4 regions of the Pseudoalteromonas sp. SCQQ13 genome follow, and region 1 is predicted to be linked to each of the others. Evidence: predicted binding sites of a transcription regulator. Region 1 holds the regulator's gene; each other region holds the start of a gene.
The links. Region 1 encodes sigma-54, which starts transcription at its own class of promoters, with help from an activator protein. Its sites were predicted from a motif close to GTTGGCACGNNNNTNGNNT; they were not measured.
Positions count from the first base shown of each region.

Region 1 (5,374 bases):
ATAACTGGACCGAATTTAAAGATCACCGGTAAAGGCCTTGAAGCCAATTTAACAACCGAGGTGATAAAACTAATTAACCATACGCGAACACTATATTATGACCAATAACCTTGCAAAAATACTTATTATTCCATCGCTTATACTTGTATTTAATAGTAATGCGGCAGAGCAAAGTACTTCCCCATTAGCTAATCAAATTTCTATTAGTGCTGACCGCCAAGAAGGCCAACTAAAAGAAAACGTTGGTATTTTTGAGAAAAACGTCGAGATAATTCACGGTAATCGTCGTATCACCGCCGATCGTTTAGAAGTACATAAGCGCGACGAACTTGGCGATAATAAACAACTATTAATTGCCACGGGCAGCCCTGCATATTTTGAAGAAAAGCAAGCAGATGGCACTGTCATGAGCGCCAGCGCTAACGAAGTACGTTACGATGTAGCGAAACGTTTTTTAACCCTGGTAGGAGATGCAAACATTTCTCAAGCTGGGCAAAAAATTACGGCTAAAAGCATCACCTATGATATAGAGCAACAGCTTATAAGTGCTGAAAAAGATGAAAACTCAACTGATCGGGTACACACTATTTTAGTGCCTGTAGACGTAAAAAAAGAACAAAAACTCAATAAAGGTCAGCCATGAGTACATTAAAAGCAGAGCTATTAGCAAAAAGCTATAAAGGCCGTGAAGTTGTTAAAAATGTAGGACTTGAAGTAAAAGCTGGCAGCATTGTTGGTTTACTTGGCCCAAATGGCGCAGGTAAAACCACTACCTTTTACATGATTGTAGGCTTAGTACCTAGCGACAAAGGTAAAATATTAATTGATGATAACGATATTACCTTACTTCCTATGCACAGCCGTGCTCGTTTAGGTATTGGTTATTTACCACAAGAATCTTCTATTTTTAGAAAGCTCACTGTGTATCAAAATTTAATGGCTATTTTAGAAACGCGTAAGCAACTAAATAAACAAGCCAGGGAAGAAACCCTAAATAGTTTATTGGACGAATTTAGCCTGCAACATATTCGCGACAGCTTAGGTATGGCGCTATCTGGTGGTGAACGTCGCCGCGTAGAAATAGCACGTGCTTTAGCTGCAGATCCTAAATTTATATTGCTTGATGAGCCCTTTGCTGGCGTGGATCCTATTTCAGTACTCGATATTAAAAAAATTATAGAACACCTTAAAAATCGTGGTATTGGCGTACTAATTACCGACCACAATGTAAGGGAAACCCTTGATGTTTGTGAAAAAGCCTACATTGTTTCTCATGGGGAGCTAATTGCATCTGGTACTCCTGAATTTGTATTAAACGATAAAACAGTACGTGATGTTTATTTAGGCGAGCAGTTCAAACTGTAATATTTATGTTATTACTATAAGCATCTGCTAAGATTAATCATATCAATTTATAAGGATTGTTAGAGATAAATGAGGCAATCATTACAGCTGCGCATGGGCCAGCAACTTACAATGACTCCGCAACTGCAACAGGCTATTCGCTTATTGCAGCTTAGTACCTTGGATCTCCAGCAAGAAATACAAGAAGCACTTGATAGCAACCCATTACTTGAAGTTGATGAACAAGATTACACGGAAGAATCAGCAGGTAAAAACGAGCAAAAAGCAGATGACATTACTGTTAGCGCCTCTGCTGACGACACCCCAAGCGAGTATGAGCAAGATAGCGGTGAAGCACTAAATAAAGACACCATAAGCGACGACATGGCCATGGATGTATCATGGGATGAATATATGAGCGCAGCGCCTGCCTCTTCATCAGGGCCAATGCCTGAAGATGAATCTATTTATCAAGGTGCATCAACCGAAACCCTGCATGAATACTTAATGTGGCAATTACAGCTCACCCCTTTTAGCCCTACCGACGAAGCTATTGCCATAGCTATCGTTGAAGCCGTAGATGACTCTGGTATTTTAACCCTCAGTTGCGAAGACCTTTTAGCAAGCTTTAACCAAGAAACTGACGACGAACACGAAGTAGAACTAGATGAAATAGAAGCAGTGCTAAAGCGCATTCAATTATTTGATCCTGTTGGTATTGCAGCTCGCAGCTTGCAAGAATGCTTATGCATTCAATTAAATCAATTTGATAAAGACACCCCTTATATTAACGAAACAAAAATGGTGTTAACTGATCATATCGATTTACTCGCTGCTCGCGACTATCGTACGTTAATGAAAAAAACTAAGCTCAAAGAAGAAGAGCTTAAAGAAATAATGACACTTATTCATACGCTTAATCCTAAGCCTGCGGATACTATTGTCAGAGAAGAGTCTGAATACGTTATACCTGACGTGTCTGTTAAAAAAATAAAAGGCCGCTGGGTGGTAGAGCTAAACCCTGATAGCATGCCAAAAATACGTGTTAACAGCCAATATGCGGCTATGTCTCGTACAGTAAAATCCAGCGGTGACAGCCAATTTATTCGCTCGCACTTACAAGAAGCTAAATGGTTTATTAAAAGCCTAGAAAGTAGAAACGAAACACTCCTGAAAGTAACTAATTGTATTGTTAAGCAGCAACAAGCGTTTTTTGAACATGGCCCAGAAGCCATGAAACCTATGGTATTAAACGATGTTGCCGAAATAGTTGAAATGCACGAGTCGACTATTTCACGGGTCACTACGCAAAAATATATGCACACTCCACGTGGCATTTTTGAGCTTAAGTACTTTTTTTCAAGCCATGTAAGCACCGAAAATGGTGGCGAATGTTCATCAACTGCCATACGTGCCCTGATTAAAAAGTTGATAGCTGCAGAAAACTTAGCCAAACCATTGAGTGATAGCAAGATTGCAGATATATTGGCTGAGCAAGGAATTAAAGTAGCTAGACGGACAATTGCAAAATATCGCGAATCTCTGGCTATTCCCCCGTCGAATCAACGTAAAAGCTTGATTTAAGACGTACAACAAAGAGGAAAATGCTGATGCAACTAAACTTAACTGGTCGTCATGTAGACATTACAGACTCATTAAGAGACTATGTAAATAATAAATTTGCAAAGCTGCAAAGACACTCAGATCACATAACTAATGTGCATGTTATTCTCGATGTAGAAAAATTAAGTCAAAAAGCTGAAGCAACAATTTTTGTAAGTGGCGCTGAGCTATTTGCATCGACCGAACACCAAGATATGTACGCTGCCATTGACTCGTTGATTGACAAACTCGATCGTCAAGTAATTAAACACAAAGAGAAGTTTGCTCGACACTAACACTATGAAATTAAGCTCACTTATATGCCAGGACTGCAGCAAAGCTGTGGTCCTTTTTAATAGTAAAAAAAGAATTTTAGAATTCATCAGTGAACTCGCGCATAAAAAAATGCCGTATTTACCTCAGCAAGATATTCTCACTGCTTTATTGGCAAGAGAAAAGCTAGGTAGTACCGGTATTGGCCGAGGAATAGCAATTCCACATGGCCGTATGAGCGGGGCACAAGAGCCTCTTGCCTTAATTTTAATAAGCGAAACCGCTATTAATTTTGATGCAATTGATAATCGTCCAGTTGATATTTTTGTTGCGCTTATAGTGCCCGATGGCGATAACCAGCAGCACTTGAAAACACTAGCCACAATAGCTGATAAACTAAACGATAAAGAGTTTTGTAAGCAATTGCGTGCGGCAAAGTCTGATGAAGCGTTATACCAAGTTATTTTGGATCAATCCTAGTTACTAATAAAGGGGTGGTAAATGGAATTAATTATTATAAGTGGCCGTTCAGGTTCTGGTAAGTCAGTTGCTTTACGTGTTGTAGAAGATTTAGGTTACTATTGTGTAGATAATATTCCGGTAAATTTGCTGCCTTCATTAGTGCGCAGTGTCTCTGATAACTACGATAAAATAGCCGTTAGTATAGACGTGCGTAACCTGCCTAAAGACCAGCAGCAGTTTAACGATATCCTTGAGTACTTGCCCGACTTTGCTAAACCAACGTTATTTTATTTAGATAGCGACGATCAAACGTTAATCCGCCGTTATTCAGAAACACGTCGTTTGCACCCGCTTTCGATTGATTCGCTACCGCTAGATTTAGCAATAAAAAAAGAAAAAGAATTACTCGATGTACTCGTAACGCGGGCTGATCATGTCATTGATACAACCGATTTAAGTGTGCATCAACTTGCTGAATCTATGCGTGAAACCATACTCGGTAAAAAAGACAAACAGCTTATCATTACCTTTGAGTCGTTTGGCTTTAAGCATGGTATTCCCAAAGGTGCTGATTATGTTTTTGATGCGCGTTTTTTACCAAACCCACACTGGGAACCGGAGCTCAAGCCTTTAACTGGATTAGATCAACCAGTAAAAGATTATTTAGCTAGTCATAGTATTGTGCAAAAATTCACTTGGCAAATTCAAACCTTTGTACAAACGTGGTTACCACACCTAGAGCGTAATAATCGCAGTTATTTAACCATTGCTATTGGTTGTACTGGTGGTCAGCACCGCTCAGTTTATTTAGCGCAAACAATTGGTGAAAGCTTTGCTATGTCTCACCCTAATGTAAAAATTCGCCATCGCGAGCAAGAAAAATAATTCAATTTAAATAATCATCTGTTCAGCTTAAGTAGAGTATCTTATGCGCTTAGAAAATACATTTTTAATAAAAAACAAGCTAGGCCTGCATGCTAGAGCTGCTACCGTATTAGCACAATTAGCGGTACAATTTGACGCATCTATTACCTTATTTCAAGATGAAAAAGAAGCCGCTGGCGATAGCGTACTGGCTTTAATGTTACTAGAAAGCAGCCAAGGTAAAGAAGTAAAAGTAGTGTGCGAAGGACCCGATGCAGAGCATGCTTTACATGCCGTTGGCCAATTAATAGCGCAGCGCTTTAACGAACAAGAATAGTAGGCACTTTATTTAAACCAAGTAAACGAGCTAAAATATAGGGTTAGTGAAACCTTAAGCTAGTTTGGCTAAAAAAAGTAAGATAAACTGAACGAAGTTAATGACTAACTTCTTCCCTAACGTTATAAAAATAAATTAAGGACGCCAATGCCCGAAACTTTCGAACAAGACTACCCACTACAACAATTACAACAAGTGACCAAGTCACTCAATAGTGGTCAGTTTGTTCAAGTTAGGCGCATGCTGGCAAAAACAGCTCCTTGTGATACCGCACTTTTACTAGAATCATCACCGCATAAAGTTCGTCGCCTGCTCTGGCAATTAGTTGATCCAGATGTACAAGGTGATGTTCTTGAAGAACTCTCTGAAGATGTACGTTTAGGCATTATTGCCCAAATGGAACCTAAGCACATTGCTGCTGCCACTGAAGACATGGGCCACGATGACTTAGGTGAAGTACTGCGAAGCCTGCCTGACACGGTTTATAAAGAC
Region 1 covers NZ_JADYXG010000002.1:128,841-134,214, forward strand. Annotated here, with positions in the region: gene lptC (LPS export ABC transporter periplasmic protein LptC) at 1-108, shown strand, start outside; gene lptA (lipopolysaccharide transport periplasmic protein LptA) at 98-643, shown strand; gene lptB (LPS export ABC transporter ATP-binding protein) at 640-1,365, shown strand; gene I6F41_RS02320 (RNA polymerase factor sigma-54) at 1,435-2,928, shown strand; gene hpf (ribosome hibernation promoting factor) at 2,955-3,242, shown strand; gene ptsN (PTS IIA-like nitrogen regulatory protein PtsN) at 3,247-3,699, shown strand; gene rapZ (RNase adapter RapZ) at 3,721-4,566, shown strand; gene I6F41_RS02340 (HPr family phosphocarrier protein) at 4,610-4,882, shown strand; gene mgtE (magnesium transporter) at 5,030-5,374, shown strand, end outside.

Region 2 (5,374 bases), on a different contig from region 1:
TTATAGAATCGCAACTAGAAAACAGCCAGTTTTTATCTAAGTTACCAAAAAGCCCTGATCCAAGAGGGCGAATGATGCGCCGGCCACCACCATCCGAGCATATTGTTTTAGGCGCGCGCCGACCACCTCCTGAAAATATTGCTCATTATGCTTTGCTTGACGAAAATAAACAGCGAATAGTGGGCAGGTATTTAAGTAATTTAAACTATATGACTACAGCCATTACAGTGAATAATAAAGCGGTTGGTTATTTAGCTGTATCCAAAAGAGATAGCTTAGTTGATGGCTACGAACTTGATTTTTTACAGCAGCAAACAAACTACTTATGGTTTATTGCTTTAGCGGCGGTACTGCTTACATTACTGGTTACCTTTTTATTATCTCGGCATTTAGTTAGCCCAGTAAAACAAATAGCTAACGGTATGCACCGCTTAACGCAAGGCAATTACGAGACTAAGCTGACCCTAGATCGAAAAGACGAACTAGGGCAGTTAAGCGAGGATTTTAATACGCTTGCATTTACGCTCGCCAAAGACGAGCAAGTACGTAAACGCTGGCTTGCCAATATTTCTCATGAGCTTAGAACGCCAATGAGCATTTTGCTTGGTGAGCTTGAAGCTATGCTACTTGGCATACGCGAGCCAAATGCAAAAAATATAAACTCGGCCAACGACGAAGCCCTGCATTTAAAGCGCTTAATAGACGATTTGCATATGCTCAATAGCGCAGAGTTAGGGGGCATGCATTACACTATGCAAGCTACTGATATGGCATTGTTATTAAATACTATTGAGCAAAAATATCTGGTTATACTTGAGCAACATAATATAAAGCTTTACCTATTAAATGCTGCAAAAAATATAACCGTTCAAGCAGATAAAACACGCCTTTTACAGTTATTCGATAATATTTTAATGAACGCAGTGCATTACGCACAATGCTCTACTATTTCATTAACGGCGAGTAATATAAGTATTAAAGGGCAAATGTATTTACAGCTTATTATTGAAGATAATGGCGTGGGGGTTGAGCCATCGCATTTATCGCACTTATTTGAGTATTTATACCGAGTAGATAGTTCGCGAAATCGCCAAGAGGGCGGTTCGGGTTTGGGGTTATCTATTTGTCAGCACATAGTTAAAGGTCATAAAGGCGAGATTAAAGCTGAAAAATCTAGTTTAGGCGGTCTTGCTATCATTATTAAATTACCCTTATTTAAAGCTTAGAGGACACTATGCAAGAGCAAATATTGATTGTAGAAGATGAGGTTAAGCTGGCTAACTTAATAAGCGATTTTTTAACAAGCCATCATTACATAACGCATCAAATACATCATGGTAATGAAGTACTACCTTGGCTTGAAATTAACAAGCCTAGTGTGATTTTGCTCGACATAATGCTACCTGGTCAAAGCGGAATTGAATTGTGTAAAGCAATTAGGCAGTTCTCTAATGTGCCTATCATTATGGTGTCGGCAAAGGTAGAGGAGATTGACCGATTACTTGGGCTTGAATTAGGAGCCGATGACTATATTTGTAAGCCTTTTAGTTATGCAGAGCTGGTGGCGCGTGTTAAAGCTATTTTAAGGCGCTTGAATAACGTTAAGCCAAAAACCAATGTTATGCAACTTGATGAAAGCACCTACAGTGTAAAATACAAAGCAGCAAGTATTGAGCTTACCAATGTTGAGTTTCAGTTATTTAAGCCCTTGTTTAACAACCCTAACCGTATTTATTCGCGCGATAGCTTAATGGATACTATGTACGCCGATCAACGTATTGTGAGCCAGCGTACTATTGATAGTCATATAAAAAAATTGCGTAAAAAGCTGGACGAATTAACCAAAACCGACAGCGTTATTCAATCGGTTTATGGTGTTGGTTATCGCTTTGTAAATCCACAGCAGTGTAATTAACAACAAAATATTTGATTAATTAGCAAATACGATGCGTTAACGTAAGTAATTAATAGCCACTTTAGCTATTTACTCGCATTAGCATTTCGCTATCATTTTAAATTTATGCATTAGCGATATACATTATTTTTACTTCCTCATTATTTGCACATTGTTTGCATTTTTACAGCGTAATCTTTTGTTATTAATTAAACAAAAGGTTACGAGCATGAAACACTTATCATCACTTACAATTATTACACTATTGTCGGTTGCTTTTTCAGTAAATGTTGCAGCAAGAGGCAGCGATTGCAAACCACCTAAACCTGATTTTTCAAGCATGGATACCAATAGCGATGGCGTAATTAGCTATGCAGAGTTTAGCGCTAAAAAACCACCACACGGCGAAGACGCACAAACAATTTTTGACGAAATAGATTCAGATGGTAATGGCGAAATTAGTGAGCAAGAAGTAAATGATCATAAACCACCTCGTCGTAAGCGTTGAAAGGATACTGTAATGATTAATAATATTAGCAGTAATTCTGCAAGCCTGGTGCAGCAACAAAGTAGCCAAACCGCAAAGTTAACAACAGCACAAAGTGACTTTGTAAAACAAACACTCGCTGAATTCGATGCCGAAAATTTAACGGCAGAAAACGCGCTAAGTATTCAAGCTGCACTTAAAGAGCAAGGTATAGCGCCAACAAAAGAGTTGGCTGAGCTAATGGGCGAGTTGGAGTTTGAGGCTAAAAGCATAGGTGATGCTGCTCGACCTGAAGGTCAGCGCCCACCACTACCGCCTAAAAATTCAATTGAGCAAGTAAATACTAAAGATGTAGTTAGTTATTTAGATGAGTTGTTAGCGCAGTATTCAAGCCAGTTAAATGACGAAGATAAAAGTGCTATTTTATCGGCGGTTCAAGAAAAGTTTGCTTTATCACAAGGTGATTCGATACTGAGTGTTAAAGCGTAATTATAAATAAGGCAACACCTAAACTAAAAAACCAGCTATTACTGCTGATTTTTTAGTTTACCAATAACAGCAAGGTTAAAAGTCACTACTACTGTGGCGCTCTGCTAGTTGCTCTTCTTCAGGTCCCCATGTGCGGTTAACGCGACGACCACGTTTTACGCCAGGGCGCTTTGAAACCTGTTTAGCCCAACGTACAACATGAGTGTATGAGGCAACATCTAAAAATTCAGCTGCATCATAAATGTCGCCAAGCACTAAAGAGCCATACCAAGGCCAAATTGCGATATCGGCAATTGAGTACTCATCTCCTGCCATGTATTCGTTTGCACTTAAATGGCGGTTTAGCACGTCAAGCTGGCGCTTGGTTTCCATGGTGAAACGATCAATAGGATATTGCATTTTAGTGGGTGCATAACTATAAAAGTGGCCAAAGCCACCACCTAAGTACGGCGCTGAGCCCATTTGCCAAAATAGCCAGTTACGACATTCAGTTTTAGCTTTTAAATCTTTAGGTATAAGCACATCAAACTTTTCTGCTAGGTATTGCAGTATAGAGCCCGATTCAAAAATACGTGTTGGCGGCGTGGTTGAATGATCCATTAACGCTGGAATTTTTGAATTTGGATTAATATCTACAAAGTCAGAACCAAACTGATCACCATCACCTATGCTGATTAAATATGCGTCGTATTCTGCATCGGTTAAGCCCAGCTCTAACAGCTCTTCAAACATAATAGCGGCTTTTTGACCATTTGGTGTAGCAAGCGAATAAAGCTGAAATGCGTGCTCGCCAATAGGTAAGGTTTTGTCATGAGTTGCGCCGGCAATGGGGCGATTAATGCTGGCAAATTTACCGCCACTCTCACTGTCCCATGTCCAAACTTTGGGTGGGGTGTATTGATTTTGATCACTCATAAAAATAACCTCTGTTTAAATGAAATACATATAAAAAATATATGTATTAATAAATGTGGCCATTAAAATAAATTAAAGGCGAGTTTTTTGACTTTTAAGTTTGTCGGATTTTGCTAATTTATAGCCTAAAAACAATCCGCTCAATGCTCCAAATAAGTGGCTTTCAAACGAAATATGCAAGCGCTGTGGTAGTACACCCCAAACAAATCCGCTGTAAAGTAGGGCAACGACAACAGCAATAACAATGGATTTAAATGAACGTCTAATTACGCCATAGCAAAGTATAAAACCCCATAACCCATATATAACGCCACTTAAACCAACATGAATATTACTACGACCAAGTGCCCATACTAAAAAACCACCTACTAATGCGGTAAAAATAAATACGTTATAAAAACGCTTAACGCTGTATTGGCAAATCAACCAACTTAAAACCATAAAAGGCAGCATGTTACTGGCAAAGTGCCACCAACTGCCATGTAAAAATGGCGCGCTCAGTATGCCAATTAAGCCATTAATGCTGCGCGGATAAATGCCAAAACCATTAAGATTAATGCCAGGTAAGCTATTAATTAGCTGTAAAACAAAGCAAATTGTAACAATACTAAAAATAGCGAAGCGTTTGCTTGTTAGTAATGACCGTGTGGTTGCCATATAATAGTCCTAGTTGAGCTTAATAGTTGCCAGTATAGGAATTGTATTTGCTAATGCAAAGCAATTAAAAAAGCACAGCATTAAATGCTGTGCTTTTTACTTATAAATCGTTATTAACCTAGTTTGGTTAGTAGCTTTTTAGCAGCAAGTTCTGAGCTTGCTGGGTTTTGACCGGTAATTACTAGGCCATCTTCGAGTACAAGTACACCCCAGTCATCCGTTTTTTGATAGTCGCCGCCTTTTTTAATCAGTTCGTCTTCTACTAAAAACGGCACTATGTCGGTAAGTTGTACTGCCGCTTCTTCACTGTTAGTAAAACCAGTTACTTTTTTACCAGCAACAAGTGCATTACCATCGGCATCTTTAGTATTCAAAAATACGGCACTGGCATGACAAACAGCCGCTACTGGCTTTTGCTCTTTAATAAAGCTTTCAATAAGTGCAATAGAGTCGGTGTTTTCTACTAAGTCCCATAGTGGGCCGTGGCCGCCTGGGTAAAATACCGCGTCAAAATCTGTCGAATTTACTTCACTAAGCACTTTGGTATTGGCCATTAATGCTTGTGCGGCGCTGTCTGCGTCGTAGCGTTTAGTTGCATCAGTTTGAAAATCAGCAAGAGTACTTGTAGGGTCTATCGGGGGCTGGCCGCCATTTGGCGATGCAAGAGTGACTTCAACGCCTGCATCTCTAAATGCGTAATAAGGGGCTGCGAATTCTTCTACCCAAAAACCTGTTTTTTCACCTGTGTTGCCCAATTCTGCATGTGAGGTTAAAACCATAAGTATTTTTTTAGCCATTAGAATATTCCTTTTGATGATTTAAATTAGTTAATTTTGCTACCAACTACTATATGCACTAATAATGCTTTAAACAACGATGATAAATTTAACTTTATTGATTCAATAATTGATACAATAATGCAGTGGATTTAG
Region 2 covers NZ_JADYXG010000009.1:108,089-113,462, reverse strand. Annotated here, with positions in the region: gene I6F41_RS09220 (ATP-binding protein) at 1-1,226, shown strand, start outside; gene I6F41_RS09215 (response regulator) at 1,235-1,915, shown strand; gene I6F41_RS09210 (EF-hand domain-containing protein) at 2,124-2,402, shown strand; gene I6F41_RS09205 (hypothetical protein) at 2,415-2,870, shown strand; gene yghU (glutathione-dependent disulfide-bond oxidoreductase) at 2,946-3,785, opposite strand; gene I6F41_RS09195 (rhomboid family intramembrane serine protease) at 3,858-4,442, opposite strand; gene I6F41_RS09190 (type 1 glutamine amidotransferase domain-containing protein) at 4,556-5,239, opposite strand.
Region 2: the regulator sigma-54 is predicted to act here: its motif matches at 2,058-2,076, upstream of I6F41_RS09210 (EF-hand domain-containing protein).

Region 3 (5,374 bases), on a different contig from region 1:
TTTTGCCTGGTGGTGCAATAGCAATTGGCACATTAGCGCCGTTTCCATCGCTAATTAAGTAATCATTTGTACCCGCTGCTTTAACAATGGTTATATCTCCATTAGCGAGTGCAGGTGGAGTGGTAGTTGTAAAGCCACCAGCGGTAACACTACTCACACTGCCTGCAGAAATAGCGCCACTACCGGTATTATTTATGTCATCGGCGGTGCGTATTGGCGATGCTAACGCTAGGTCTTCACCGCGCCCAGTTGTTAGCGATATATTTGCTGCGGCTTCTGAATTGAGCTTAATTTGAAATTTATCGCCTTCATTACCTGCACCAGCCATAGTTAACTGCAAACCAAATAAATCAACACCTGGGTTATTTGCCGAGTTAATTTCACCGCCTACAAATGTTGCTGTTGTAGCGGCGCCTAATGGCTCGCCTTTATTATCTACTGGCTGAATACTCACTTCGTTTGGGTTTGCGGTATAAGTCACAATAAAATCACTGGCTGGTAAATTACTACCTTTACCGGGTTCTACTGTTGCACTAACACCCGCACCGCCGGTGTTAGCTTGATAGGCAAACCCTTTTGCCGTAGGTATATTGAATATATCGCCGCCCAATTTACCGTTAGCATCCATTCCCAAACGGTTTTGCTGGTTAAATGCATCTGCTAACGCTAAACCCATTTGGCCTATTTGATTTTGCGCAGGTACTAAAATATCGTCTCTGAAGGCAAGTAAACCACCTATTTTGCCTTTTAATTTACTGGCATCAACTTCAAGCGGCACAGCTTTGCCGCCATTTACATCTAAGCGCAGTTCTTTAAAATTTGGATCCGGGTCGCCGCGCATCGAAAACAAGTTAAACGAGCCGTTTTGCATTACAACCGCTTCACCGCTACCCATAAAAACGAGCTTTTCACCATTGGGGCCGTCAAGCGTTTCAATGTCGATTAACTCTGATAAATCGCGAATCGCTTTGTCGCGCTCGTTATATGTGCCGCTTGCAGCAGATGCGTTGTTAGTACCATTAACACCAGCAATTTGTTGGTTTAACGATCCTATTTTTTGAATTAAGGTGTTGGCTTCATCGGAGAATATTTCGAGCTGTTCATTTACAACATTTTTTTGATCCAGCACTATTCCCGACAATCTATCCATTTGGCTTATTAAGCTGTCGGCGTTAGTCATTACTAACGAACGTGCAACCGTTGACGATGGCTGATTAAGCGCTTCTTGCACGTTATTAAATAACGAGTTAATACCAGTCGATAAGCTATTCGCTTCTTGCGAAAATAACGTGTCTACCCGGTTTGCTTCACTTACAAACTGATCAAAAAACGTTTTATTTGAGGTGTCTCGGTTTAATTGTTTTTGTGCAAATTCATTAAGTAACCTGTAGGTATTACCTTTGCCAACTTGATTGTCGATCATGGTGCCATGCTCTGTACGCTCGCGCACATAGCCGTCGGTATTTACATTGGCAATATTTTTACTGGTTGTTTGCAACAGATCAGTGTTTGCTCTTATTCCTGAATTAGCAATGTTTAATAAATTAAACGACATGTTACTTTACTCCTTGGCGGATCACGTTTGTTGCAATATTTTTAAGCTCGCTACTGTTAAGTACGCGCTTTATTTTATCCGCATAATTTGGGTCTGTTGCATAACCGGCTTGTTGTAATGAGTCTAAAAACGCTGCCGGTTTGCCGGTATTTTGTAATGCTTGTTGATAGCGTGGGTTTTGAGTTAAAAAATCAACAAAGTCGTTTACGCTGTCTTTTATTGAGTCGTAAGCCCTAAAACTGGCTTGTTTTTTAACTGCAGCGCCTTGTTCAAACTCTAAAGTTACTTTGTTGGCTTTTTCGCCCTGCCAGCTTTTATCTGACTTAATATTAAATAAGTTATTTGAGCTGTTACCGTCGCTTTTATTAATAATATGCTTACCCCAACCGGTTTCAAGCGCTGCTTGAGCCACCATAACGGCAGGGTTTAAACCAATTTTTTTAGCCGCTGTTTTAGCATGCTCCCATACCGAACTTACAAACTCTTCGGCCGTTTCAAAGTTTGGCTTAGCTACTTCTGGATTTTCGGTATTCATAGCGCTTTTATCTACAGGCTCGGTTACGGCTTTTTTACGCTGTTGCTGCGGCAACTCTATGCCAGCACGCTGATCGCTTAAAAGATCGTTACTGGTTCTGAGTACTGAAGCTGGGGTGTAATTTTTTGCCGTAGGAGAGAGTTGCTGCACTATTAAGTCGGCAAGCCCTAATGAACCATTAGACGAGAGCTCTGATGAAAGTTGCTGATCGTGCATTTCTTCAAAAAACTTTACGCTACTTGAATTTAATGGGCTTTCTTTGTCTTCGAAGGCTTCGCTGGCTTTGCGCATACTTTTAAGCAACATTTGCGTAAATATGGCTTCAAATTGTGCCGCTGCTTTTTTGAGAGCCGCTTTTGAGGCATCACTAGACGCGTCGCCACTGTTTAGGGCGTCTTTACGCAAAGCGTTTAAGTTACCTAAATCAAAAAAGTTTTGCTTATCGAGGTGATTTGTTTCCATCAGCTTTTTGACACAATAATGAATAATGTATAAAGCAATGCAAAAATTGAGCCAGAGGGGAAGGTATTAAGCAAGATGCCATCGGTTACCAGCTTTTAAAACTGACCACCGATAGCATTACGTTGTTTTAAATTACAACTAGCTGGCCGTTTATTGCGCCGGCTTCTTTTAGGGCTTCTAGTATTGCCATTAAATCGCCAGGCGCGGCGCCTACTTCGTTTATAGCGCGTACTAGGTCATCTAAGCTCACTCCGGGGTTAAATACAAATGCCCGTGAGTCGTCTTGTTTTATATCTATAATACTTTGCTGGGTAACAACGGTATCGCCATCGCTAAAAGCATTAGGCTGCGATACGTTTAGCTGCTCTGCAATCGTTACTGTTAAGCCACCGTGAGTAATAGCAGCTGGTTGCAACTTTACATTTTTACCAATAACAATAGTACCGGTACGCGAGTTAACGATAATTTTTGCCGCTGTATCTGCTGGGGTAAACTCTAGGTTTTCGAGCGTTGATAAGTAAGACACGCGCTGCGAGGCGTCTCTTGGGGCAATCACTCTAATAGACGCTGCATCGAGTGCTTGGGCGCTATTTGGGCCTACTAAATCGTTTATGGTTTTTTCTAATCGCTTGGCGGTAGTAAAGTCTGGGCGATTTAAGTTAAAAGTAATATAGTCGTTTTGCATAAATGGGCTTTTAACTGCACGCTCGACGGTTGCGCCATTTGGAATACGCCCCACTGTTGGCGTGTTTATAACGACTTTACTGCCATCAAGCCCTTCTGCGCCTAAACCACCTACAATTAAACTACCTTGGCCAATAGCGTATACGTTGCCGTCGACCCCCTTTAAAAAGGTTTGTAGTAAAGTACCACCGCGTAAACTACCTGCACTACCAATAGATGATACGGTAATATCTATAGTTTGCCCGGGCTTTCTAAAAGGCGGTAGCTCTGCATGCACAGCAACCGCAGCCACGTTTTTAATTTTTGGTTTTAAGCTTGCCGGTAGCGTAATGCCAAAGCTGTTTAACATGCCTTTAAAGCTTTGCTCGGTAAATCGGCTTTGCTCGCCCGTACCAGGTAAGCCAACAACTAGGCCATAGCCTACTAATTGGTTTGAGCGTACGCCCTCAACCATAGACACATCTTTAATGCGCTCGGCCATGGCAGGAAGTTGCCAGCCAAGTAACACCATTAAACAAAAAACTTTAAATACATTCATAATGAATGTCCTCTAAAAAGGAAAAAGTGAGCTACTAAAAAAGCGTGTTAGCCAACCGGCACTTTGCGCTTCTTGAGTTTGCCCTTTGCCCGAATATTGAATTCGTGCATTAGCAATTCTATTTGACTGTACGGTATTGTCTGCAGTTACATCTTCTGGCCTTACTAATCCCTCTAAACGAATAAATTCTTCGCCCGAGTTTAACGTTAGCCATTTTTCGCCGCGAATAACTAAATTACCATTAGGTAAAACACGCATTACGTTTACCGATATATCACCGGCTAAACTATTTGACTGATTTGATTTTGAGTCGCCTTTAAATGACGCGTCACTGCCAATACCAAATTGAATGCTGTCGCCGCCAATATTTACCGGCAATCCGCCTAAACCAATAACGGGGTCGAGTTTTGCGTCTGACTGCTTATCAGTTTCTGTTTTTGCCGCTTTAGAGGCTTGCGTAGATTCTTGCAATTTAACTGTAATTATATCGCCAGTACGCAGTGCTTTTTTATCGGCGTATAAGTCGTTCGATAAATACGTATTAAACAGTGAGCCATTAGCAACTGCCGGTTCAACATTGGGTTCTGGGTACATGGGTGCGTAGTAAGGGTCGTCTTGTACTACATCACTATTTTGTGTAGACACACAGCCACTTAACAATAAAGTACCCGCTGCAAATAATATAATATTGCGCATAATAACCTCTAAAATATTATAATTGCTGATTGATGTAGCTCATCATTTCATCAACTGCCGAAATTACTTTTGAGTTCATTTCGTAAACACGCTGGGTTTCTATTAGGTTTACCAACTCTTCGGTTACGTTTACGTTTGACGTTTCTAGTGAGCCTTGAATAATAGTGCCTAGCCCATCAACCCCAGGGTTACCCTGCACCGGCGCACCACTTACTGCAGTTTCGGTGTAAAGGTTTTGCCCTATAGGCTCAAGGCCCGACGGATTAATAAAGTCACTAATGGTAATTTGCCCAATAACCACGTTATCGGCCTGCCCTGCAACACGTACAGACACTTCACCGTCTTGCGATACAGTTATTGATTGCGCGTCGTCGGGTACGTTCATTTCTGGTTGAACTACATAACCGGCACCCGAGGTTACAACTCGCCCGTCGCCATCGGTAGTAAATTGCCCGTTGCGCGAATAAGCAATATTGCCATCTGGCTGTAGTACTTCAAAAAAGCCTGAACCAGAAATCATCCAATCTAGTGAGTTTTCAGTAGTTAGCATATTACCTTGCGAAAAGTTTTTTTGGTTAGCTACCACTTTGGCACCAGCACCTAGCATTAAACCTGATGGCATTTCGGTATCTTGCGATGAGCGACCGCCTGGTTGATTAATGTTTTGGTATAGTAAATCTTCAAAAACGGCGCGGCTTTTTTTATAACCAACTGTACTGGCGTTGGCTAAGTTATTTGAAATAACCGAAATGTCGGTTTGTTGGGCGTCAAGCCCTGTTTTACTGATCCACAATGCTGGATTCATAATCGTGTCCTCATTTTAAAGTTAAACTATGCGCAACAGCTGATCTTGCGATTGATCTATTTCTTCTGCTGTTTTCATTAGCTTTACTTGTAATTCAAA
Region 3 covers NZ_JADYXG010000003.1:179,318-184,691, forward strand. Annotated here, with positions in the region: gene flgK (flagellar hook-associated protein FlgK) at 1-1,555, opposite strand, end outside; gene flgJ (flagellar assembly peptidoglycan hydrolase FlgJ) at 1,557-2,552, opposite strand; gene I6F41_RS04185 (flagellar basal body P-ring protein FlgI) at 2,680-3,774, opposite strand; gene flgH (flagellar basal body L-ring protein FlgH) at 3,787-4,470, opposite strand; gene flgG (flagellar basal-body rod protein FlgG) at 4,487-5,275, opposite strand; gene I6F41_RS04200 (flagellar basal body rod protein FlgF) at 5,297-5,374, opposite strand, start outside.
Region 3: the regulator sigma-54 is predicted to act here: its motif matches at 2,590-2,608, upstream of flgJ (flagellar assembly peptidoglycan hydrolase FlgJ).

Region 4 (5,374 bases), on a different contig from region 1:
TAATAATAATAGGGGCTCAAATTTTTTGGCTATTGCCAAAAACAATAATAAACAGCCTACCGCAATCATAATCAACGCTGGAAATGTAAAGTTAGCAATGCCTGTGGCATGCCAGAGGTTTAAAATACCATCCATCCTCTATTTACTCCTAAGCTAATGCAATCATAGCGTCGCCGGTAGTTACAGCATCGCCTTCACCAACTAACACTTCAGCAATTGTTCCGGTGTGCGTAGCGCGTATTTCAGTTTCCATTTTCATGGCTTCCATAATAATCACTACATCACCTTCATTCACAACTTGCCCTGCTTTTACCTTTATCTTAAAAATATTACCGGCTAAAGGGGCGTTAAGTGTTTCGCCTGATGCAACCGAAGCAGACTGAGGAATATGTTCTGAGTCTTTTAATGTAACTTCTTTAAGCTCGCCGCCTTGAGCTACAACAACGTCGTAAACCTTACCGTCTACTTTTACGCTGTATTGCTCAGCTTTAACGCTGTTGTTATTTGAAGCTGATTTAGAGGGAGCTTTATTACTTTTATCTTCAACACAAGGAACTGGCTCAAATGCATCTGGGTTGTTACGGTTTTTAATAAACTTCAAACCAACCTGTGGGAATAATGCATACGTTAGTACGTCATCAATTTGCTCATCAGCAAGAGTTAAACCTTGCTCTTGTACTTCTTTTAATAATTCAGCCTCAAGCGTTGCAAGCTCAGGTGCAATATTATCTGCAGGACGACAAGTAATTACCTCTGCTCCATCAAGCACACGCTCTTGTAGCTCTTTATTCATAGGTGCTGGTGTTAGGCCATATTCACCTTTTAATACGCCAGCTGTTTCTTTAGTAATTGTTTTATAGCGCTCACCCGTTAGTACATTAAGTACCGCTTGAGTGCCTACAATTTGCGACGTTGGTGTAACAAGCGGTAAAAAGCCTAAATCTTCTCGTACACGTGGGATCTCAAGTAAAACTTCATTAAGCTTATCTGCTGCGCCTTGCTCTTTAAGCTGGTTTTCCATGTTAGTTAACATGCCACCAGGTACTTGCGCGAGTAAAATACGGCCATCAACCCCTTTTAAGCTACCTTCAAATGCCGCGTATTTTTTACGTACATCTCTAAAGTAAGCAGCAATTTCTTCAAGGTGATTTAAATCAAGCTCAGTATCACGCTCAGTCCCTTCAACTATCGATACAATAGTTTCAGTTGCGGTGTGTCCGTAAGTCATACTCATAGATGAAATTGCGGTATCAAGCATATCAATGCCTGCATCAATCGCTTTTTGATAAGTCGCAGTACTTAAACCTGTTGTGGCGTGGCACTGCATTGCAATTGGAATAGATACAGTTTCTTTTAGTGCTTTAATTAGTTTTTCAGCATCGTACGGCTTTAATAAACCCGCCATATCTTTAATACAAATTGAATGACAGCCTAAATCTTCCAACTGCTTAGCTAGCGTTAACCACATATCAAGCGTATGAACAGGGCTTACTGTATAAGAAATAGTCCCTTGGGCATGTGCGCCTACTTTTATAGCCGCTTTAATTGCCGTTTCAAGATTACGTACATCGTTCATTGCATCAAATATACGAAATACATCAACGCCATTTTTATGGGCACGCTCTACAAATTTTTCTACTACATCGTCAGCATAATGGCGGTAACCTAATAAATTTTGACCGCGTAATAGCATTTGCTGTTTGGTATTTGGCATCGCTTTTTTTAGTGCGCGAATACGCTCCCAAGGATCTTCACCTAAATAACGAATACACGAATCAAACGTAGCTCCACCCCACGACTCAATAGACCAATAACCTGCATCATCAAGCTTTTTTGCAATCGGTAGCATATCGTCAAGGCGCATACGAGTTGCTAACAATGATTGATGCGCATCACGTAGTACCAGTTCTGTTAATTTTAATTTAGCCATTTAAGTGCTCCTTTAATTATTGTTTGTTTTGTACTGAGCAATGGCAGCACTAATTGCGGCGATGTGCTCATTAGGCACACCTTGTGATTTAAAAGACGGTGTTCTGGCAGGCATTGCAAGCTCAGGCTCTGCAAAGCGAGATACCAGCTTAGACATAACCGTAACGCAGGTAATTAATAATGACAGAAACACAAACACCCCCACCATACCGGTTAGCATTAAGTTGCTTGCTGTTGTAAGTAAAGCAGCGATATCCATTTTCCTCTCCTATAAAACTTATACCGAAATCAAAATAAAAAATCATTTTACGTAAATAATTATTCACCGAATAATAACAAAAAACAGTGTTTTGTCTATAGCCTGTAAATTGGTAAAACCAATTTAAACAAAACTAACATGCTATTAATTAACTTAACACTACAAAAAGGACTAGATACGCGCTATTACATAGATAATAAAAATAGTGAATATAAATAAAAGTTATATAGGCGACCTAAAAACCGTTAATAATGCACTTAAAGTAAAGCGTTAACAGTTCTATTAGCATAAAGTAATTTCACCACTGGCAATTGGTCTTACCAAATATATTTGTTAATTATTCAACCATTTAAATAGCCGCTGTTATTAAGCCCGCTATGCTCGTAAGTCTCGAACTGCAATTTAATAGCTCTTAAACTCAATTCTAAAAATCAATATGCGCTAACTTCTCTTATAAAAAACTAACATCCATAATCACTTGTATCAGTATGAATAAATTACATAGCAAAGCGTAAAACTTACCATTGAGTGCACGCTGAAATAACACAAACAAAAGCAAGCCATTGATTTAAAAGCAAAAAAACAATGGCACGTAACTCGCATCATATCCATTGAGCAAATTTGATAAACCAAGGAGAATACAATGTTACGCTGGACAATCACTTTTTTAGTAATTGCTTTAATTGCTGCAGTGTTAGGTTTTGGTGGTATAGCAGGCGCCGCAGCGGGTATTGCAAAAATTATATTTTTTATATTTTTAATACTTTTAGTTATATCTTTAGTATCGGGTGCCCTACGTGGCAAAAAGCCCTAGGTAACAAACTAAAGTTTTAAACTAATTAAAAATCATTTAAATCAAAATTTACAAGGAATTACATTATGAATTCGACAACTTTAAGAGCAGCACTAATTGGCCTATTCGCAAGTTTATTTATTATGGGCTGTGAAGATAACCACGCAGAAGATGCTGGTGAACGTATTGACGAAGCAGTAACTGACGTGCAAAACAAAGTTGAAGATGCATGTGAAGAAGTAAAAGAAGGTGTAAATGCAGAAGAAACTAACTGTTAATTCTTCTAATTTATTAAAAAAACGGCTCTAAAATGAGCCGTTTTTTTATGTGTGTAATAAAATAATATCTAAATTAAAGGTTGGATCTGATAAATAATAAACGCCAATATCTTTATCTATTATGCAGTTATTTATTATATAACTGCGCATTTACTGGTTAGCTTGTTAAAATGCATATAACTATGTTTTAAGAACTTCTATATGACACTTACAACAACCTACACGCTTGATAAGCCTTATTTTTATGAGTGCTTTGACGAATCAGTTGCGCATAGCAAGCGCGCGCAACCAAAATACTTTTTATTGGCGCTATTAGTAGCACTCGGTTTATTTGGAATTTATGGTTTAGACGATCATTACCTAGGATCTTTTCTGATCATGGTTGCGGTACTCGAATGTATTGCCTTTTATTATCGCCGTCCTTGGTGGGTTACTAGACAAATGCTAAGCAAAGCCTCGGGGTCTGAGGTCACCCTTACCTTTGACGAAGAAGGGATTAAATCGAGTAACTTTTATAAAAACACCCAACTTCTGTGGTCAGATATTAACGAAGTTATAACCACAGAGCGCGGCATACTATTAAAAAACAAAAAAGGTATGCAGTATATATCCAAGCACATATTAACTGCCGAAACACTTAATTTTATACACAAAAAAGCCACTCAGTGAGTGGCTTTTGGCAATAACTCAGTATGTAACTAAGTTATATACATTGCTGATTAAGCATTGCCAGGTTCAGGGTTAGACTTTTCAGCTTGAATACGCATGTAAATCTCTTCACGATGCACTGAAACGTCTTTTGGTGCGTTAACACCGATTCGAACTTGATTCCCTTTAACACCTAGAACAGTAACGGTTACTTCGTCACCGATCATTAGGGTTTCACCTACTCTACGAGTTAGTATTAGCATTCTTTTGCTCCCTTGTTCCAATAAAATTATAAGATTCCGCTAAAACATTTTAATGAAAATTAGACTAAAAAGTAAGTAAAACCTATCAATCTATTCATTTTCTGTTAAAAATATCTTATGTAATGCACGAACAGCCAACTCTAGGTATTTTTCATCTATTAAAACCGATATTTTAATTTCTGATGTAGACACTAAAATAACATTAATATTTTCTGCAGCTAATGCATCAAAAAATAAACTAGCAACACCCGAATGTGACTTCATACCCATACCAACAGCAGACACTTTAGCCACTGTTGTTAACCCAAAAATATTTTGTGCTGTTAACTGAGCTTGCTGCTCTGTTAAAACGTCTAATGCGTGTAAATAATCATTTGTGTGTACAGTAAAAGCATAGTCTACTTTGTCAACATTATGATTAACTTGATTAATCATATCTATTTCGATGCCATTATCTGCAAAAAGTTTCAAAATCTTTGCAAGATATTGTGTACCACTAAGTACACCCTCTACATTTATTAAACATTCATCACGATTAAACGCAATACCCGAAACGACATTACCAGGCATATCGCTCTCCTCAAAACTAATCAATGTACCAGCATCAGGGTAAAAACTTGATAGCACCCTAAGTGGCACATTGTGCTTTCCTGCCGCTTCAACTGAACGAATATGCAATACTTTAGCCCCTAAACTTGCTAACTCTAGCATTTCAGCAAAGGTAACTTGGCTCATTCGTCGTGCATTAGGTTCAACACGAGGGTCTGTAGTATATACGCCGTTAACGTCGGTATAGATCTGACATTCGTCAGCTTTTATTGCTCCAGCAATTTCAACCGCCGAAGTATCGGTACCGCCACGCCCTAATGTAGTTACATTTCCTTCAATATCACGGCCCTGAAAACCCGCAATAATTGCAATACGGTTATGCTCAAGCTCATGTTTTAAACGCGTTGCAGCTACATCTGTAATACGGGCTTTGCCAAACATATTATCGGTTAAAATATTAACCTGATCGGCTAATAAACTCACAGCAGAATGACCGCGTTTAATAATAGCCATAGCTAATAAAGCCACCGAAACCTGCTCGCCGGTGCTAATTAATACGTCAAGTTCACGGCTACTTGGCCGAGTATCTATTTGTTTGGCGAGATTAATTAAGCGGTTGGTTTCTCCCGACATAGCCGAGAGCACTACAACCACT
Region 4 covers NZ_JADYXG010000005.1:162,016-167,389, forward strand. Annotated here, with positions in the region: gene I6F41_RS06130 (sodium ion-translocating decarboxylase subunit beta) at 1-135, opposite strand, end outside; gene oadA (sodium-extruding oxaloacetate decarboxylase subunit alpha) at 149-1,930, opposite strand; gene I6F41_RS06140 (OadG family protein) at 1,943-2,188, opposite strand; gene I6F41_RS06145 (DUF1328 family protein) at 2,832-3,002, shown strand; gene I6F41_RS06150 (hypothetical protein) at 3,068-3,259, shown strand; gene I6F41_RS06155 (YcxB family protein) at 3,461-3,928, shown strand; gene csrA (carbon storage regulator CsrA) at 3,979-4,170, opposite strand; gene I6F41_RS06165 (aspartate kinase) at 4,261-5,374, opposite strand, start outside.
Region 4: the regulator sigma-54 is predicted to act here: its motif matches at 2,773-2,791, upstream of I6F41_RS06145 (DUF1328 family protein).